DNA from 2 places in the Pseudoalteromonas sp. SS15 genome. Region 1 is predicted to be linked to the other one. Evidence: predicted binding sites of a transcription regulator. Region 1 holds the regulator's gene; the other holds the start of a gene.

Evidence for each region. Region 1 encodes NrdR, which represses ribonucleotide reductase genes. Its sites were predicted from a motif close to AAACACNANATNTNGTGTTT; they were not measured.
Region 2: a site for NrdR is predicted at 6,689-6,708, ahead of nrdA (class 1a ribonucleoside-diphosphate reductase subunit alpha). Genes of this name have one in related genera too.

What each region holds. Positions count from the first base shown of each region.
Region 1 covers NZ_JBMMUD010000002.1:376,377-386,298, forward strand. Annotated here, with positions in the region: gene ribE (6,7-dimethyl-8-ribityllumazine synthase) at 1-192, opposite strand, end outside; gene ribBA (bifunctional 3,4-dihydroxy-2-butanone-4-phosphate synthase/GTP cyclohydrolase II) at 346-1,458, opposite strand; gene AAEU28_RS05995 (riboflavin synthase) at 1,482-2,138, opposite strand; gene ribD (bifunctional diaminohydroxyphosphoribosylaminopyrimidine deaminase/5-amino-6-(5-phosphoribosylamino)uracil reductase RibD) at 2,144-3,262, opposite strand; gene nrdR (transcriptional regulator NrdR) at 3,262-3,711, opposite strand; gene glyA (serine hydroxymethyltransferase) at 3,794-5,050, opposite strand; gene thrC (threonine synthase) at 5,304-6,587, opposite strand; gene thrB (homoserine kinase) at 6,591-7,529, opposite strand; gene thrA (bifunctional aspartate kinase/homoserine dehydrogenase I) at 7,539-9,922, opposite strand, start outside.
Region 2 covers NZ_JBMMUD010000001.1:122,735-132,656, reverse strand. Annotated here, with positions in the region: gene aroA (3-phosphoshikimate 1-carboxyvinyltransferase) at 1-1,015, opposite strand, end outside; gene serC (3-phosphoserine/phosphohydroxythreonine transaminase) at 1,015-2,094, opposite strand; gene gyrA (DNA gyrase subunit A) at 2,200-4,884, opposite strand; gene ubiG (bifunctional 2-polyprenyl-6-hydroxyphenol methylase/3-demethylubiquinol 3-O-methyltransferase UbiG) at 5,063-5,773, shown strand; gene AAEU28_RS00540 (HAD family hydrolase) at 5,773-6,417, shown strand; gene nrdA (class 1a ribonucleoside-diphosphate reductase subunit alpha) at 6,775-9,060, shown strand; gene nrdB (class Ia ribonucleoside-diphosphate reductase subunit beta) at 9,121-9,922, shown strand, end outside.

The DNA.
Region 1 (9,922 bases):
AGCTGCTAATGGTAACTCAACGGCACCTGGTACATATACCACAGTGATGTCTTCTTCTTTAACACCACCAACACGCTTTAGCTCGTCAACAGCACCTTCAAGTAAGCTGCTACCGATAAAATCATTAAAACGTGAAATAACAATGGCAAATTTTTTGCCAGGAGCGTATTTGTTACCTTCAATAATCTTCATTAGATGGTCCTAATCTTCTTAATGTTTCGTACTTTGCAATCAAAGTGCGCCGAGTACGCAATAAGCAATTGCCAAATTGGCGCGCATAATAGCACAGTTTTGGTTAACCCCAAATAACAAAACCCGCTGTCATCAACGGGCTTTTTCATTCAATTATTTAGGCTCTACGTATTCAACCACTTCTAGGTGGAAACCTGAAAGTGCATGATATTTTTTCGGCATACTCATTAGGCGCATTTTTTGAATGCCTAAATCAGCTAAGATCTGCGAGCCAACACCAACGGTACGAGACGTACCTTGGAATTTACGCTGATTCACAGTTTCGCCTGCATCTTGAGCAGCAAATGCTTTTACCATGTGCTCGATGTCTTCAGGTTGTTCCTGTTTACCCAGAATAACCAGCACACCATTATTTTCGCTGATGTGCTTCATCGCACCGTGTAAACTCCAGCTTCTATCAGCGCCTCTGTCTGATAGCAATACATCATTGAAAGTGCTTTGTAAGTGAACACGCACGAGCGTTGCATCACACTCTGAAACTTCACCTTTTAGTAAAGCATAATGAAGCTGGTTATCAATGGTGTCTTTATAAGTAACTAAATCGAATTCACCATATTCAGTTGGCAATTTACACTGCGCAACTTTTTCTATGGTCGTTTCGTTTAAGTTACGGTATTCAATTAAATCGGCGATAGTACCAATTTTTAAACCATGCTCTTTAGCAAACACTTCTAACTGAGGGCGGCGAGCCATAGTACCGTCAGGGTTTAAGATCTCAACAATCACCGAAGCGGGTTCTAAACCTGCTAAACGCGCTAAATCACAGCCAGCTTCTGTATGACCAGCACGCGTTAATACCCCACCAGGTTGTGCCATAATTGGGAAGATATGACCTGGCTGCACGATGTCTGTTGGCACTGCACCTTTAGCAACAGCTGCCTGTACTGTACGCGCACGGTCAGCGGCAGAAATACCGGTAGTTACACCTTTTGCTGCTTCAATAGACATCGTAAAGTTAGTTGAGAATTGCGCGCCGTTATTTCTCACCATTAATGGCAAATCAAGCTGCTGACAACGCTCTTGAGTCATAGTTAAACAAATTAAACCACGGCCGTGGGTTGCCATGAAGTTTATGGCGTCCGCTGAAATATGCTCGGCTGCGATGATTAAGTCACCTTCATTTTCTCGGTCTTCATCATCCATCAAGATAACCATTTTACCGGCTTTAATGTCTTCGATGATCTCTTGTGCGCTGTTCAAGTTCATAATTTACCTGTTTAATTAATTCGCTACTTAATAAAGCCTGCGTTTGCCAATAAGTTAATTGTGAGAGTAGAGCTTTGTGCAGGCTCTTGAGCTCCAAGTACTAAGCGTTCCAAATAACGTGCAATTTGATCCACTTCTAAGTTAATTTTACTGCCCACTTTAAATTCAGCAATGGTTGTCTCTTGTGCTGTATGCGGCACAATTGTCAGCTTAAACTGACAGTCTTTAATTTCATTTACAGTTAAGCTGATACCATCGATGGCTACTGAGCCTTTATATGGAATATATTTCATCAGCTCACTGGGCGCTTCTAACCAATATTCGGTTGCGCGGGCATTAGGTGAAATCGCCACGACTGTCGCAATGCCATCAATGTGGCCTGAGACTAAATGACCACCTAAACGAGAAATAGGCTGTAATGCTTTTTCTAAATTAACTGTTTGCCCTAGCTTATATTGAGCAAATTGCGTCAATTTCAAGGTCTCATTTGAAACATCGGCACGAAAACCATCAGAAAATTTTTCAACAACCGTTAAACACACACCATTTGTGGCAATGCTATCGCCTAACTGTACGTCGCCCATGTCTAAATTTGGGCTACTTACACGAACCGTTAGGTCGCCTTGATTTTGTGTCAACTCAGTCAACTTACCGGTTGCTTCAATGATACCTGTAAACATAAAACTTAACCTTTTTGCGCTACTTTGCGTGCTGTTAAACGAATATCATCGCCAACTTGCTTAATATCGTGCCATTGAAGGCTCTGTACATCTGCCATCTGCGTCAACTCTGGCACGTTAAATAAACCTCGCGCGTCTTGACCCATAATTTTAGGTGCTAAATAAAGAATATAATTATCGATAAGATTTAATTCGTGAAACTTACCAGCAAGCGTCGCGCCTGCTTCAACGAATACACTGTTGATACCATGCGCAGTTAATTGCTTTAACGCTTTTTTGATATCAACCTTACCATTTATAGAGTCAACCACCAGCTCTGTGACATGCTCTGGCCACTGGTGCGTTGTATCTGCTTTTGTTCTTAAAATTATAATAGGACTATTAATTGAGAATAATGCTAAGTCTGGAGACAAACGATTTTGAGAATCGATGATCACTCGAATAGGCTGGCGAACCAACAACCCTTCCGCAAGCTCAAGCTGCTCTGCCGAAAGTCGTACGTTCAATTTAGCATCATCAAACAGCACAGTATCAGCCCCCGATAACACGGCGCAGTGCTCAGCACGTAACAACTGCACATCTTGACGAGCTGCACTTGAGGTGATCCACTTACTCTCACCATTTTTTAATGCGGTTTTACCATCTAAACTCGCTGCCAGTTTACAACTGATATATGGCAAGCCCGTTTCCATGCGAGTTAAAAAACCTGGATTCAGTGCTCTTGCAGCTTGCTCAAATAAACCTGCTGCAGTTTCAATTCCTGCCTCTTCTAACATAAGTAAGCCGCGACCTGCGACTTCTGGGTTAGGATCGACCATGGCGGCAACAACGCGGCTAACGCCAGCGTCAATTAAACCTTTAGCACAAGGCGGTGTTCTACCATAATGGCTACATGGCTCTAAGGTGACATAGGCGGTTGAACCTCTTGCCTTGTCTCCAGCCATCTTTAATGCGTGTACTTCGGCATGACCTTCACCGGCTTTTTGGTGATAGCCATGACCGACAATATTGCCATCTTTTACGATGACACAGCCCACATTAGGGTTAGGTGAGGTGGTAAAACGGCCTTTTGCAGCAAGTGCGATGGCCTGCTGCATAAACTCTTTATCTTGCTCGCTAAACATCAATCTCCAAGCCTCGCGATTTCCTCGCCAAACTCTCTAATATCTTCAAATGAGCGGTATACGGAAGCAAAGCGGACATAGGCCACTTTATCGAGCTTTTTCAGCGCTTCCATAATGCATTCACCAATCATATGGCTTGCCACTTCACGCTCACCCGTAGCACGAATTTGCGATTTAATTTGATGTACGACTTCTTCAATTTGCTCAGTGCTAACTGGACGTTTCTCTAATGCACGGTGCAGACCATTTAGTAATTTGTCTTCATTGAATGGCTCTCGAGAACCATCTTGTTTAATTACCCGCGGCATGACTAATTCAGCACCTTCAAACGTCGTAAAGCGCTCATGACATAACACACATTCTCTGCGGCGACGGACTTGATGGCCTGAGCCGACTAAACGGGAATCAATGACTTTTGTTTCTTTAGCGGTGCAAAATGGACAATGCATAGATAATCACTTGTGAAAAATATAAAAAAGGCCGCAAATGCGGCCTTAATCATAACAAAATTCTTTGATTTTGTGAGCGAAATTACGCGTAAACTGGTAATTTAGCGCAGATAGCTTTTACTTTCTCTTTTACTTCTGCTTGTACTGACTCATCGTTGATGTTGTCTAGTACGTCACAGATCCAACCTGCAAGCTCTGCTGACTCAGCTTCTTTGAAGCCACGACGCGTGATAGCAGGAGAACCAATACGAAGACCAGACGTTACAAATGGTGAGCGTGGGTCGTTTGGTACTGAGTTCTTGTTCACAGTGATGTTTGCACGACCAAGTGCCGCATCAGCATCTTTACCTGTGATGTCTTTGTCGATTAGGTCTAATAAGAATAAGTGGTTGTCTGTTTTACCAGAAACAACTTTATAACCACGCTCTTGAAGAACAGCAACCATTGCCTGTGCATTCTTAACAACTTGCTCTTGGTAAGTTTTGAACTCTGGCTGTAGTGCTTCTTTGAAAGCTACCGCTTTACCAGCGATAACGTGACATAGAGGACCACCTTGACCACCAGGGAATACTGCGCTGTTTAGCTTCTTGTAGATCTCTTCATCATCACAAGCTGAGATGATAAGACCACCACGAGGACCCGCTAGAGTTTTGTGCGTCGTAGTCGTTACAACGTGTGCGTGAGGTACTGGGCTTGGGTAAACACCAGCAGCAACAAGACCTGCAACGTGTGCCATATCAACTAATAGGTAAGCACCTACTTTATCTGCGATTTCACGGAATTTAGCCCAATCAACGATACCTGAGTATGCTGAGAAACCACCGATGATCATTTTTGGCTTGTGCTCAAGTGCTAATGCTTCAACCTGTGCGTAATCGATCTCACCCGTTTCTTCGTTAAGGCCGTACTGGATAGCGTTGTACGTTTTACCAGAGAAGTTTACGTGAGAACCGTGTGTTAAGTGACCACCATGTGCAAGGCTCATACCTAATACAGTGTCATGTGGCTGAAGAAGCGCTTGGAATACTGCCGCGTTTGCTTGTGAACCAGCGTGTGGTTGTACGTTTGCATAAGTTGAACCGAAAAGCTCGTTAGCACGGTCAATAGCCAGCTGCTCAACAACGTCAACGTGCTCACAACCGCCGTAGTAACGCTTACCTGGGTAACCTTCAGCATATTTGTTAGTTAATTGAGAACCCTGAGCTTCTAAAACACGTGGGCTACAGTAGTTTTCAGAAGCGATAAGCTCGATGTGCTCTTCTTGACGAGTCGTTTCAAGTGCAATCGCATTTGCTAATTCAGGGTCAAAATCTGCAATGTTCATGTTACGTTCTAACATGGGGTCTCCTAGGTACACGTTTAGGGTAGTAAAAGCTGTATTGTACGCAGTTATGCGTCCGATGCCTATAATTTCGGCTTGAGCATATTTAAACAGGGATTGAATTTATTTCACAGTGTTTATGTAATGATATTTTTTTATTTAAACATTAAAAAAACAAATAAATAAGAAGGGAATAAATAAGCGTTATTTATATAGGGTGAGTTTGGTCAACTTTTTAAGTCTACAAAGGCTCACCCTTGGCGATTAATAATTACAGTAATTTAGCAAAAACAGCCGCTTTCAATTGTGTATAATCGGCTTGCATTGGCTCAGCTAAACACTTTTTATCTAAGGCATCTTGTAACACGCTAGGCATTGCAATCTCTTGCTCAAGCACTTCTTCTACTGAAGATTTAAACTTTGCAGGGTGCGCCGTAGCTAAACAGATCCCCACAGCATCTTCAGCTTTATCTAAAGTCAGACCTTCAAGTGCAATGGCGGTATGCGGCTCCATCACGTAACCCGTTGCAGCAATCTCTTTCATTACCACTTGCGTGCGACTTTCTGAGACGCTTCTTGAATAAAACTCATGTTTATCGAAATCACCACGTTCTAGCATTGTTTCAACGCGAGGCCAATTATTAGGTTTACTCACATCCATTGCATTAGATAACGACTCTAATGTGGCATTTGGCGACCACTCACCTGATGTCATGTAACGTGGTACAGTGTCATTTTGATTGGTGGTTGCAGACAAGTTTGCAATAGGTAAACCCAGCGCTGCGGCTATCATAGCTGCACACACATTGCCAAAGTTACCACTTGGTACAGAAACATGCACTTTACCCCTTTGCTCTGCAGGTAATTGTGCGATTGCTTCAAAGTAATAACATACTTGTGCAACTAGACGGCTGATATTGATAGAGTTAGCAGAGTTTAAACCCAGCTTTTCTTTCATTTCATCATCTAAAAACGCCTGCTTAACCAACGCTTGGCAATCATCAAAGCTGCCTTCAACCGCATAGCAATGAATATTCCCGCCTAACGTCGTGAAGAGCTTTTGTTGGGCGAGCGAGATCTTACCTTCTGGATAAAGTATAACTACATCAACATTTGGCTTGTTATAGAAAGCATGTGCTACCGCTGCACCTGTGTCACCACTGGTCGCAGTTAAAATTGTGACACGCTCACCTTGATTAAATAAACCAATACATTCAGCCATAAAGCGTCCGCCAAAATCTTTAAACGCCAAGGTTGGGCCATGGAACAACTCTAGGCAATATTGCTTGTCGCCAATTTGCTTAAGCGGCGCCGGAAAGTTAAAAGCTCGTGCGACCATTTCGGCTAACGTATCTTTTGGCAGTTCATCACCAATTAAGTGGCTCAATACTTCGACGCTTCTTTCAACGAATGGCTTTTCAAGTAAAGCATCGATATTTTCTAATTTGCTCAGTTGCTCTGGAAAAAACACACCTTGATTACGGCCAAGACCTGTTTTAACTGCCGTAGTGAAAGACACTTGCTGCGTGGCACCTTTTAAGTTTACAAGTTGCATTGATTATTCTCCTTGTGAAATGGCACGCGTGCCTTGCTGGTCTAACTTACAAATATGACTAAAACCGTGTTCATTAATATAGTGTTCGTTTAACCAGGCTTGGCATTGCTCTGCCGCTTGTTTGGTTTTACAAATCGTAAAGAGTGTGGGACCTGCGCCTGAAATACTTACCAGCTCAGCGCCAAGTTCAGGTAGCGCTGTTTTAGCTTGTTCAAACCCAGCGATTAAAGAGCGGCGATAAGGCTCTGCCATATCATCTTTCATCAGAGAGAGCGCTAAATCGAATTGCTCAGTTTGCATAAGAAGGCAAAAGCTCGACAAACGCTGCGCAAATTCAATGGCTTCGGAGCTGCTTCTTTGTTTTGGTAATACTGCACGCGCTTTTGCTGTATTCAATGCAAAACCTGGGTATGCCGCGACATAATACCAGTCAGAGTTAACTGGCACAGATAAAGCTTTGTTAGGCACAAGATCAGCAGTTAATTGTAAACCGCCTAAATAACAAGGCGTGATGTTGTCATAGTGACGTGCACCACTGACTTTCGCTTCAAAATCAGCCATCAATTCAATCATCTCGATTTGGCTTAATTTCGTTTGTGCGAACTCATTTAATGCAGCAAAAGTCGCTACCACAGAGCACGCGCTCGAGCCTAGACCTGAACCAATTGGTAACCGCTTTTCAAGCTCTAGATAAACCGGCTGCATACTTGGCGCAACATGTTCACGAAAGTGAACTAGGCACTGATAGGCCAAGTTTTCGTGAGCCTCTCCCGGTAATTTATCGGCATAAGGACCTGAACAAACAAACGTGTCTTGCTCTGCCGCTTTAACATTCACCACATCACCCAGTAGCTCACCGTTTATTGGCGCCAGCGCAGCCCCTAAAGAATCAAAGCCAACACAAAAGTTGCCGATAGACGCGGGTGCATAAAAACTTATCATAACGACTCCTTAACGCGACTGTGTTTTTAAGATGTCAGCAAAAACACCCGCCGATGTCACTTCTGCACCCGCACCATAACCGCGAATGACAAATGGGCGTGGTTGATAGTACTGACTCAAAATTGCCAAAGCATTTTCACCATCACGGATATCATAAAGTGCATGTTGTTTATCAACTGCTTCTATACCCACTTTGCATTTACCGTTTTCGATGCTGCCGACATAGCGCAACACCTTGCCTTCACTTGCGGCACTTTGAATTTTGTCAGCAAATGGCGCATCAAGTTCAGGTAGCTTAGTCATAAACTCATCAACACTTGTCCCTGGCGCAAACGACTCAGGAACAACTGCTTCAACTTCAATATCAGATAGCTCTAATTCAAGACCTGACTCACGGGCAATGATCAAAAGCTTACGCGCAACATCAGTACCCGATAAATCATCTCGCGGATCGGGTTCTGTAAAACCATTCGCTTTCGCCTTTGCAGTCGCTTCTGACAAACTTAAGCCATCTTCAAGTACACCGAACATGTACGAGAGTGAACCAGAAAGAATACCGTTAAATGACAATAACTCATCACCTGCCCCAAAAAGCAGTTGTAAGTTATCTAGTACCGGCAGGCCTGCACCAACATTTGTTTCATATAAGAATTTGCGCTGACGTTTTTGCGCTGCGCTTTTTAAAGACTGATAGTATTCAAAACTACCTGTGTTGGCTTTTTTATTTGCAGCAACCACATGGAAGCCCGCATCTAAAAAGTCATAGTATTGATCTGCTAGTTGTTGTGACGAGCTACAATCCACCAGCACAGGGTTAATAAGGTGATTTTCTCTAACAAACTGCTCTACTTTAGCCAGTTCGAAACCTGATGTTTGTTGCTCTAATTGAGCTTGCCATGCACCAAATTCGATGCCGTTTGCATCTAGTAAAAACTTGCGTGAATTAGCCACACCATAAAGGTTAAGCTTTACATTACGCTTTGCTAGCCAATCTTGCTGTTTTTCAAGCTGCTTAACCAGTTCTTGACCAACTAAGCCACAGCCTAATAAAAACACATCAATTGAAGGTACATGAGTGAAGAAGTTTTCGTGACAGACTTTTACCGCATCATTGCACAGTGCACCATCAACCACAGCTGAGATCGCACTTTCAGTGGAGTCTTGCGCAATGGCCACGATATTAACTTGCGCTTGTGCCAGTGAATCAAAGAACTTAGCTGCAAGTCCTTTATGTGCTTTCATGTTATCACCTACCAAAGTCACAATGGCAAGTTCACGCTGCACTTGAACAGGCTCAATTAATCCAGCTTGCGACTCAAGTTCAAATGCTTGCTCTAAGGCACTTAAAGCTAAATTTAGATCTTCTTCATGCACACAGAAACTGATACTGAACTCGCACGATGATTGCGTGATCAAAACAATAGAAACATTATCATTGGCAAGTGCACTAAAAACACGTGCAGCCATCCCGACTTTGCCTTTCATGCCGGGGCCTGACACCGTCAACATCGCCAAGTTCTCTAATGATGAAATGGCTTTAACGGTTTCGTCGCTTTGGCATTCATTTGAGATCACAGAACCTGGCACATCAGGATTATGGGTATTTTTAATTTCACATGGCACGCCAACTTTCGCGCACGGTAAAATCGTTTTTGGGTGAAGGACTTTAGCGCCAAAGTATGACAGCTCCATCGCTTCTTTATAAGATAGGCTATCTACCTTCCTGGCCTTTTTGATAAAGCGCGGATCGGCATTATAAACACCATCTACATCAGTCCAAATTTGACAGACTTCGGCTTTTAAACAGGCAGCAGCTACAGCAGCAGAATAATCTGAACCATTGCGGCCTAGGGTTGTTAGTTCGCCTTGATTATTTACCCCAGTAAACCCCGGCATAATATAAAAGTCAGCGGGTTGCGATTTTAAAACTTCAGCAAAACGTTGCTCGCTCGCGACTAGGTTCACTTCTGCATCAAGGTAGCCGCCTTGCGTTTCAATACACTGCGTCGCCTCTAGATAAGCAGCTCTTTGGCCTAGTAAAGCAACCATAAGTGCAACACTCACTCGCTCTCCAAAACTGATCACGAAGGCATTAACTTGCTCAGGACAGTGCTTTAGTAATTTAACCCCTTCTAGCTTATCACTTAGCTCAGCAAAGCTTGGCCAATGAGCGACAACAGAGTCTAACTGCTCCACATCACGCTTCAAACTGTCTGCGCGATTTAGCAAAGTCTGCCACTGAGCACTGTAATCAGCACCTTGTTCAGCAAGCTTGGCTAACTCAACAAGTTGGTCTGTCATGCCACCTGGGGCCGAAAGCACAATTAAGGCTTGCTCGCCGGCTTGAGACTCGATCAATTGCTTGACCCGTTTGAGACAATCAAAGTCGGCGA
Region 2 (9,922 bases), on a different contig from region 1:
CACGCCAATTGTATATATCTCTAATAGCCGTTTTACCTTTGGCAAACAGTGCCACTGTCGCTAAAGTCATAGCAGCATCAGGAATTGCATTGGCATTGATATCAACGCCCTTTAATTCGCCTTTGCGAACGACCAGTTTTTCATCATACCAATCGATCTTCGCGCCAACTTGCTCCATGACTGTTGCAAAACCAATATCTCCCTGCACACTTGCCTTGCCGACGCCATTAATTTCTATTTCACCACCATTGATGGCTGCAGCAGCAATAAAGTAAGACGCAGATGAGGCATCCCCTTCTACCATAATGCTCTTTGGTGACTGATAGCCTTGACCTGCTTTAACAACAAAATGCTGGTAATTGTCATTTTCTACATGCACACCAAATTTTGCCATCACACCTATTGTAATATCGATATAGGGTTTTGAAACTAGTTCACCTTTTATAGAGATATTTAAATCTCCACCGAATAAAGGGGCAGCCATTAAAATCGCTGTCAAAAACTGACTTGAAATACTGCCATCAATTCCTACATGTCCGCCTGCTAGCTTTTTACCAAGGATTTTTAATGGTGGATAATCTTTATTTTTAAGGTAAGTAATATCTGCATCAATAGAATCTAATGCATCAACTAAATGACCTATCGGGCGCTCCTCCATTCTAGGCTCGCCAATGAGCTCATAATTGCCTTCAATAGCGGCTAAAACAGCTGTCAGAGGACGATATGCAGTACCAGCATTACCTAAAAATAGCGGTTCATCTGGCGTTTTAAATTTGCCTGAAACACCATGCACTGTTGCAATGGTCTTGTCTTCGTTAAGTTCAACTTTAACACCTAACTGTCCAAGTGCTTTTAGCATGTGTCTTATGTCATCGCTATCAAGCAAGTTAGTGACTTGCGTCACACCATCAGCAAGTGCTGCAAGGAGCAAAATTCGGTTTGAAAGGCTTTTTGAGCCAGGTAAGGTTACTGAACCGCTTACCTTTTTAATTGGCTTTAAGGTAAGTTGTTCCATTAACTATTTTCCTGTGCAAATTTATCCATAAACGCGACTAGAGCTTCAATACCTTCTACTGGCATTGCGTTATAAATACTTGCACGCATACCGCCAACAAACCTATGTCCTTCAAGAGCTAACAATCCTGCGTTTTCAGCTTCAGCTAAGAACTTATCATTTAAAGCATCATCTTTTAACCAGAATGGGACATTCATCAATGAGCGACAGTGTGTAGCAACTTTATTAGAATAGAAGTCTGAGCTGTCAATATAGTCATATAGGATCGCTGCTTTTTTCTTATTATGCGCTTCCATTGCTTTAACACCACCGATTGACTCTAGGTATTGAAATACTTCATTTGCTAAATACCAAGCAAAAGTTGGCGGCGTGTTATACATACTGCCTTGTTTAGCTTCAATCGCATAGTCAAGTATAGCTGGACGTGGTAAGCCTTCTCGCTTTAACAAGGTTTTACGCACGATAACAATACATAAACCTGAAGGGCCGATATTTTTCTGAGCACCAGCATAAATTAAATCAAAATCATCTACATTGATTTCACGTGACAAGATCATTGAAGACATATCTGCCACGATCGGTGCATCGTGCTTTGGTACATCGTATATCTCAATACCGTCGATTGTTTCGTTAGGACAATAATGAATAAACGATGCTTTCTCTGGCAAGTTCCACTGTGCAACTGGCTGAATATCGAATTGACCATCTACATCAGTGCGAATATTAATGCCTTCTACTTCAGTAAATTTTGCACCTTCTGTCGTCGCGCCACTAGACCAAATACCATTCTCAACATAAACACCAGGAGCATCATCTAGGTGAAGATTTAAAGGCACAGCAGCAAATTGTCCACGACCACCGCCATGCATAAATAAAACTTCAAATTCATCTGAAATATTCATTAAACGACGAAGGCTTGCTTCGCACTCTTTTACCATTTCTAGGTAAGGCTGAGCTCTGTGGCTCACTTCCATGACAGATACACCTAGGTTCTGCCAATTTAAAAATTCTTGTTGTGCTTTTTTCATTACTTCTGGTGGCAACATTGCCGGACCAGCACAAAAGTTATATACCGTCATTTCCTCATTCCTAAACTGTATATTTGTGAACACATTGAGTTATCGTTATAAATAACTTCACGCTTTTTAGAGTTAAAAAAAGCGGCCGAAGCCGCTTTTTAAGATTTATTCACTCGGAGTATCTTCGCTACTCTCTTGTGTACCTTCTGGGTTATCTTGCACTACTGCTTCAGAACCGTCTTCAGGTAATTCATCAACTTCGATTTCCTCGATACGTTGTAAACCAACTACTTGTTCTTCGTCAATAGTTCTTATCAAAATAACACCTTGTGTGTTACGACCTACTGTAGAAACTTCGTTAACACGGGTACGCACAAGCGTGCCGCGGTTTGAGATAATCATGATTTCATGGTTATCTTCAACTTGCACCGCACCGACTACGTTACCGTTACGCTCCGATACCTTAATTGATACAACACCTTGTGTTGCACGGCTCTTCGCTGGGTAGTCTTCTAGTGGTGTACGTTTACCATAACCATTTTCAGTAACGGTCAAGATTGCACCGTCATTCTTAGGCACGATCAATGATACAACTTTAACACCGTCAGGCATCTTAATACCGCGAACACCGGTTGCTGTACGGCCCATAGGACGTAAGGCCAGCATTTCTTCGCCAGTTTCAGGGTCAATTTTAACTTCACCTGTTTCTGAATCACGAAGCTTTTCGTTGAATCGAACTACTTTACCGTGATCAGTGAATAGCATGATATCGTTGCTACCATCTGTGATGTCAGCGCCGATCAAGTTATCACCTTCGTTAAGGTTGATTGCAATAATACCGCTTGCGCGTTGACGGCTATACGCTGTTAAAGGTGTCTTCTTAACAGTACCGTTTGCCGTTGCCATCAATACATACTTGTCATCTTCATATTCACGAACTGGTAAAATGGTCGTGATACGCTCATCCGCTTCTAACGGTAACAAGTTAACGATTGGCTTACCGCGTGCTTGACGAGAAGCTAGAGGTAATTGATACACTTTCAACCAGTACATTCTACCAGCTGTTGAGAAACACAAAATGGTGTCATGTGTATTTGCAACTAACAAACGTTCGATGAAGTCTTCATCTTTCATCTTAGTAGCTGCTTTGCCTTTACCACCACGACGCTGCGCTTCGTAATCAGATAATGGTTGATACTTTACATAGCCTTCGTGAGAAAGTGTCACAACAACATCTTCTTCATTAATCAGATCTTCAAGGCTAATATCGTGGGCAGCAGCACTGATCTCAGTACGACGCTCATCACCATATTGCTCTTTGATTTCAACAAGCTCATCACGGATAACTTCCATTAATCTATCTGGTGAAGAAAGGATATAAAGCAGTTCAGCAATTAGGTCTAATAACTCCTGATATTCACCAAGGATCTTCTCGTGTTCAAGGCCTGTTAGCTTGTGTAAGCGTAAATCAAGAATAGCTTGTGCTTGTTGTTCAGATAAATAGTACTGACCATCGCGAATACCTAGCTCAGCAGCTAACCAATCAGGACGTGCAACATTGTCTTCACCAGCCTTTTCAAGCATGGCTTTAACTGTACCCAACTCCCAAGGACGAGCAACAAGCGCTTGTTTCGCTTCAGAAGGCGTTGGAGACTTACGAATTAACTCAATAATGGGGTCGATATTCGCAAGTGCAATTGCTAAACCTTCAAGTGTATGCGCTCTATCACGGGCTTTACGTAAATCGAATACCGTACGACGAGTAACAACTTCACGACGGTGGATAATAAACGCATCAAGCATTTCTTTTAGGTTGAAACACTTAGGTTGGTTATTATCTAGCGCAACCATATTCATACCGAATACAGTTTGCATTTGTGTTTGTGCGTAAAGGTTATTTAATAGAACTTCACCCACTTCACCACGCTTAACCTCAATAACGATACGCATACCGTCTTTGTCAGATTCGTCACGAAGTGCACTAATGCCTTCGATTTTCTTATCTTTTACAAGCTCAGCGATTTTTTCGATTAAACGCGCTTTGTTAACTTGATATGGAATTTCATGGACGATAATAGTCTCACGACCTGTTTTTTCATCCACTTCAATTTCAGCACGCGCACGAATGTAAATCTTACCACGACCCGTTTTGTATGCTTGTTCGATGCCCTTCTTACCGTTAATGATCGCGGCAGTTGGGAAATCTGGACCTGGGATATATTCGATTAACTCTTCAATCGTTAAATCAGGGTTTTGAATAAGCGCTAAACAGCCATTGATCACCTCAGTTAAGTTATGAGGTGGAATGTTTGTTGCCATACCTACAGCAATACCTGAAGAACCATTCACTAGTAAGTTAGGTACTTTAGTTGGTAATACATCAGGGATTTGCTCTGTACCATCATAGTTTGGTACATAGTCAACGGTTTCTTTTTCAAGATCGGCAAGCAGTTCATGCGACATTTTCGCCATACGCACTTCGGTATAACGCATCGCAGCTGCTGAGTCACCGTCAACAGAACCGAAGTTACCTTGACCGTCAACCAGCATATAACGTAGAGAGAAAGGCTGAGCCATACGAACAATCGTGTCGTATACAGCACTGTCACCATGTGGGTGGTATTTACCGATAACATCACCGACAACACGAGCCGACTTCTTATAAGGCTTATTCCAGTCGTTACGAAGCTCATTCATGGCAAATAATACACGACGGTGAACAGGCTTTAGACCGTCACGTACGTCTGGTAATGCACGACCTACGATTACACTCATCGCGTAATCTAGGTATGAATTTTTTAACTCGTCTTCGATATTGACCGGGAGGATTTCATTGGCGAGATCAGTCATTGATTGCACTTTCCTTCAGAGTCTATCTCTATTAGCACTATCAAGTGCCCTAGAGATTAAGTTATTATTAATATCAACGCCCATGCTAACACAGATTTATTATTATTACAGGCGCAAAATCCGTGTGATTTTGAAATAATCCAATTTAAATGCGCTCAGATTCACGAGGAAGTTTTTTATGACCGAGCATCAGAATGTAGATCCACAAGAAATTGCGAAATTTGAGAGCATCGCAGAAAGATGGTGGGATACAGAAGGAGAATTTAAACCCCTTCATGATATTAATCCGTTACGTCTCGATTTTATTAATGACAAATCTAATGGTTTATTTAATAAACAAGTTGTCGATATCGGCTGTGGTGGCGGTATTTTAACTGAAAGCATGGCGAAACTTGGAGCCAAAGCGACCGGTATAGACTTAGGCCAAGAGCCACTCAATGTTGCCAAACTGCACGCTTTAGAAGTGGGTGTAAAAGTTGACTATATAAAAGTACCCGCAGAAGAATTTGCCGCAAACAATACTGAGAAATTTGATGTAGTAACATGCATGGAAATGCTTGAGCACGTCCCAGATCCTGAATCTATTATTCAAGCTGCTGCACAAATGGCAAAGCCTGGCGCAAGTGTGTTCTTTTCAACGTTAAACAAAACCATTAAAGCGTATTTGCTTGCTATCGTCGGTGCTGAAAAAATTCTAAAAATGGTACCTGAGGGTACACATGAGCACGATAAGTTTATTCGCCCTTCTGTTTTAATCGGCTGGGCTGAAAAAGCAGGTCTTAAAGTTCGCGCCAGTGCGGGGATCAATTACAACCCAATCAATAAAACATTCACCTTGACTGATGATGTCAGTGTGAATTACTTACTACATTTCGAGAAACTTGATTAATGAAGGCTGTCATATTCGATTTAGATGGCACCCTACTCGACACCACTGACGACTTGGGGGCAGCTTTAAACCACGTTCTTGAAATAAATGGCCTTGCTGCTGTATCTCGAGAAGTATATAGCCCTGCTATTTCTGACGGCGTAAAAGCACTTTTAGAAGTTGGCTTTGGTAGTAGGCTCGCTGAATTTGATTTAGCTCGCTTAAGACAAGATGTACTTGATCGTTATGAAGCCAATATTGCAGTGCATACTAGTTGCTTTGACGGTGTACCAGAATTAATTCAGTCTTTGCATGATGATGATATAAAAGTCGCTATCATGACAAATAAGCCCACATTCCTGACTTTACCTCTTGTTGGACAAATTTCAGCACTTAAAGAAATTGAAGTTATTGTTTGTGGAGACACATTAGATGAAGCTAAGCCTTCACCTAAACCATTATTATATGCAGCGGAACAATTAGGCACTAGCTCATCCGAATGCCTTTATGTCGGTGATGCACAACGAGATATTCAAGCAGCAAAAGCGGCTGGTATGACTTCTGCCTGTGCGTTATGGGGATACATCCCTAGTCTTGAAGACGCCTACAGTTGGCAAGCAGATCTAAATTTAACTAACCCACTTTTAGTACTAGACCATATCTAGTGCTCATATTTACGCCAGAACACTATATCTAGTGTTTTGGCTCTTTCATCGCCACAAGCTGCTCATTAAGAAAACACTCTAAAAATTTTTTTATTTTCTTTAAAAATCGCATCATTTTTATTGATTTCCTGCTGAGGTTACTTGCGTCAAACCTCAAAAGGTTAATAGTTACTAACACTTTTTATTTATCCCAAACTTATCCACATTTGTGCATTTACCTTGCTATTGCAAATTAAATTGAACCCCACTATCTTGTGATCCCAATCAGAAGAACCACCATATATAGTGGTCAAAACCTGAGCTATTTTTCGCCAATTATTTTTTAAATATTCAATCCGAAGGATTACAGGCACAGCTATGAACCAACAGTTATCTGTCAGTAAAAGAAACGGCCGCAAAGAGCCGCTCGATCTCGATAAAATTCACCGCGTCATTACTTGGGCTGCAGAAGGCCTAGATAATGTTTCAGTTTCTCAGGTTGAATTAAAGTCACACATTCAATTTTATGATGGGATCCGTACTGAAGATATTCATGAAACTATCATTAAAGCTGCTGCCGATTTGATCGATAAAGACTCTCCAGATTACCAGTACCTTGCTGCGCGTTTAGCTATTTTCCACTTACGCAAAAAAGCATATGGCCAGTTTGAGCCGCCACGTTTATACGATCACATTACAAAGCTGGTTGAACAAAAGCGTTATGATCAACACCTTCTTATCGATTACACCGAGCAAGAAATTGACGAGCTTGATAACTACTTAGATCATAGCCGCGACTTAAACTTTAGCTATGCAGCTGTGAAACAGTTAGAAGGTAAGTACCTTGTACAAAACCGTGTAACTGGCGAAATCTATGAGAGCGCTCAGTTTTTATACATTCTTGTTGCTGCAAGTTTATTCTCTGATTACCCTAAAGAAACTCGTCTTGATTACATCAAACGTTTCTATGATGCGGTTTCTTTATTCAAGATTTCATTACCTACACCTATCATGGCTGGTGTTCGTACACCAACACGTCAATTCAGCTCTTGTGTATTAATTGAAACGGGTGATAGCTTAGACTCAATCAATGCGACTTCATCAGCTATCGTTAAATACGTTAGCCAACGTGCTGGTATCGGTATTAATGCGGGTCGTATTCGCGCGTTAGGCAGCCCAATTCGTAACGGTGAAGCTTACCACACAGGTTGTATTCCATTTTATAAGCATTTCCAAACGGCTGTTAAAAGTTGTTCCCAAGGTGGTGTGCGCGGTGGTGCAGCGACCTTATTCTACCCGCTTTGGCATTTAGAAGTAGAAAACCTACTGGTACTTAAAAACAACCGTGGCGTTGAAGAAAACCGTGTTCGTCACCTAGATTACGGTGTGCAGTTCAACAAAACGATGTACGCTCGCCTTATCAAAGACGACTACATCACACTATTCAGCCCGTCTGATGTGCCAGGTCTTTATGATGCATTCTTTGAAGATCAAGAAGAGTTCGAGCGTTTATATACGCAGTACGAGCAAGATGAGTCTATTCGTAAAAAGCGCATTAAAGCGATTGAATTATTCTCTATGTTTGCGCAAGAGCGTGCGAGTACAGGCCGCGTTTACTTACAAAACGTTGACCACTGTAATACACATAGTCCGTTTGATTCAAAAGTTGCACCTATTCGTCAGTCTAACTTATGTCTTGAAATTGCGTTGCCGACAAAGCCGCTTTCACATATTAATGACCCAGAAGGTGAAATCGCGCTGTGTACGCTATCAGCATTTAACCTTGGCGCAATCGAATCTCTAGATGAACTTGAAGAGTTAGCCGAGCTTGCCGTTCGTGCACTGGATAATCTATTAGATTTCCAAGACTACCCTGTTCCTGCTGCTCACACTGCAACTATGGGTCGTCGTACGCTAGGTATTGGTGTAATTAACTATGCTTATTATCTTGCGAAAAATGGCGTAAAATACTCTGATGGCAGTGCAAATAACCTAACACACCGCACATTTGAAGCGATTCAATACTATCTAATGAAAGCTTCAAATGAACTAGCGAAAGAGCGTGGTGCATGTCCTAAGTTCAATGAGACAACGTATTCAAAAGGTATTATGCCGATTGATACATACAAGCGTGACCTAGATAACATTTGTAGCGAAGAACTTCGTCTTGATTGGGATGCGCTACGCGCAAGCATTCAAGAGCACGGTATGCGTAACTCGACAGTATCTGCTCTGATGCCATCAGAGACCTCTTCACAGATCTCAAATGCGACAAATGGTATTGAGCCACCTCGTGGCCATATCAGTGTTAAGGCAAGTAAAGATGGTATCTTGAAGCAGGTAGTGCCTGAGTATGAAAAGCTAAAAGATCAATATGAGCTACTTTGGGACATCCCATCGAATGACGGTTACCTTGGTCTTGTTGGTATTATGCAGAAGTTTATAGACCAAACTATCTCTGCAAACACAAATTATGATCCAAGCCGCTTTGAAGGTGGTAAAGTACCAATGAAGTTGCTTCTTAAAGACCTGCTTACTGCTTATAAGTTGGGTGTTAAGACACTTTATTATCACAATACACGTGATGGTGCGTCAGACTCTCAAGACGAATTAAAACCAGAAATTGAAGATGATGGCTGCGAAGGCGGCGCGTGTAAAATTTAATTAAGACGTGAGTAAGCAGTGTGCTTACTCATTTTTTTGCGTTATCGAGTATTATTAAATATGTCTTATTCTACATTTAGCAGAAATCATAACGACCAGTTAAAAGAACCAATGTTTTTTGGTCAAACTGTAAACGTGTCACGTTATGACCAGCAGAAATACCCTATTTTTGAAAAGTTAATTGAAAAGCAGCTTTCGTTTTTCTGGCGTCCAGAAGAAGTTGATGTGTCTAAAGACCGCTTAGATTTCCAAGCGTTGCCTGAACATGAAAAGCACATTTTCTTAAGCAACTTGAAATATCAAACATTGCTTGATAGTGTTCAAGGCCGTTCGCCAAACGTTGCATTATTACCTATCGTTTCAATCCCTGAGCTTGAAACTTGGATTGAAACTTGGGCGTTCAGTGAAACAATTCACAGCCGTTCATATACACATATTATTCGTAACGTCACGCAGTCACCTGAAGTTATCTTTGACGACATCGTAAGCAACGATAAAATCAATGAGCGTGCTGACGCGGTTACTAAGTATTATGACGAATTAATCGAAAAGGTTTCTATTTATAACCTTTACGGTGAAGGCAAGCATGTCATTAATGGCGAAGAAGTTCGAATTAACTTATTTGAACTTAAGAAACTGCTTTATCTTTGCATCATGTCTGTAAACATTTTAGAAGCTATCCGCTTCTATGTCAGCTTCGCTTGTTCATTTGCTTTTGCAGAGCGTGAACTGATGGAAGGTAACGCAAAAATCATCAAGCTTATCGCCCGTGACGAAGCCCTTCACCTTTCTGGTACTCAGCATATTCTAAATATTATGCAAGAAGGTAAAGACGATCCTGAGATGTCTATTGTTGCTGCGC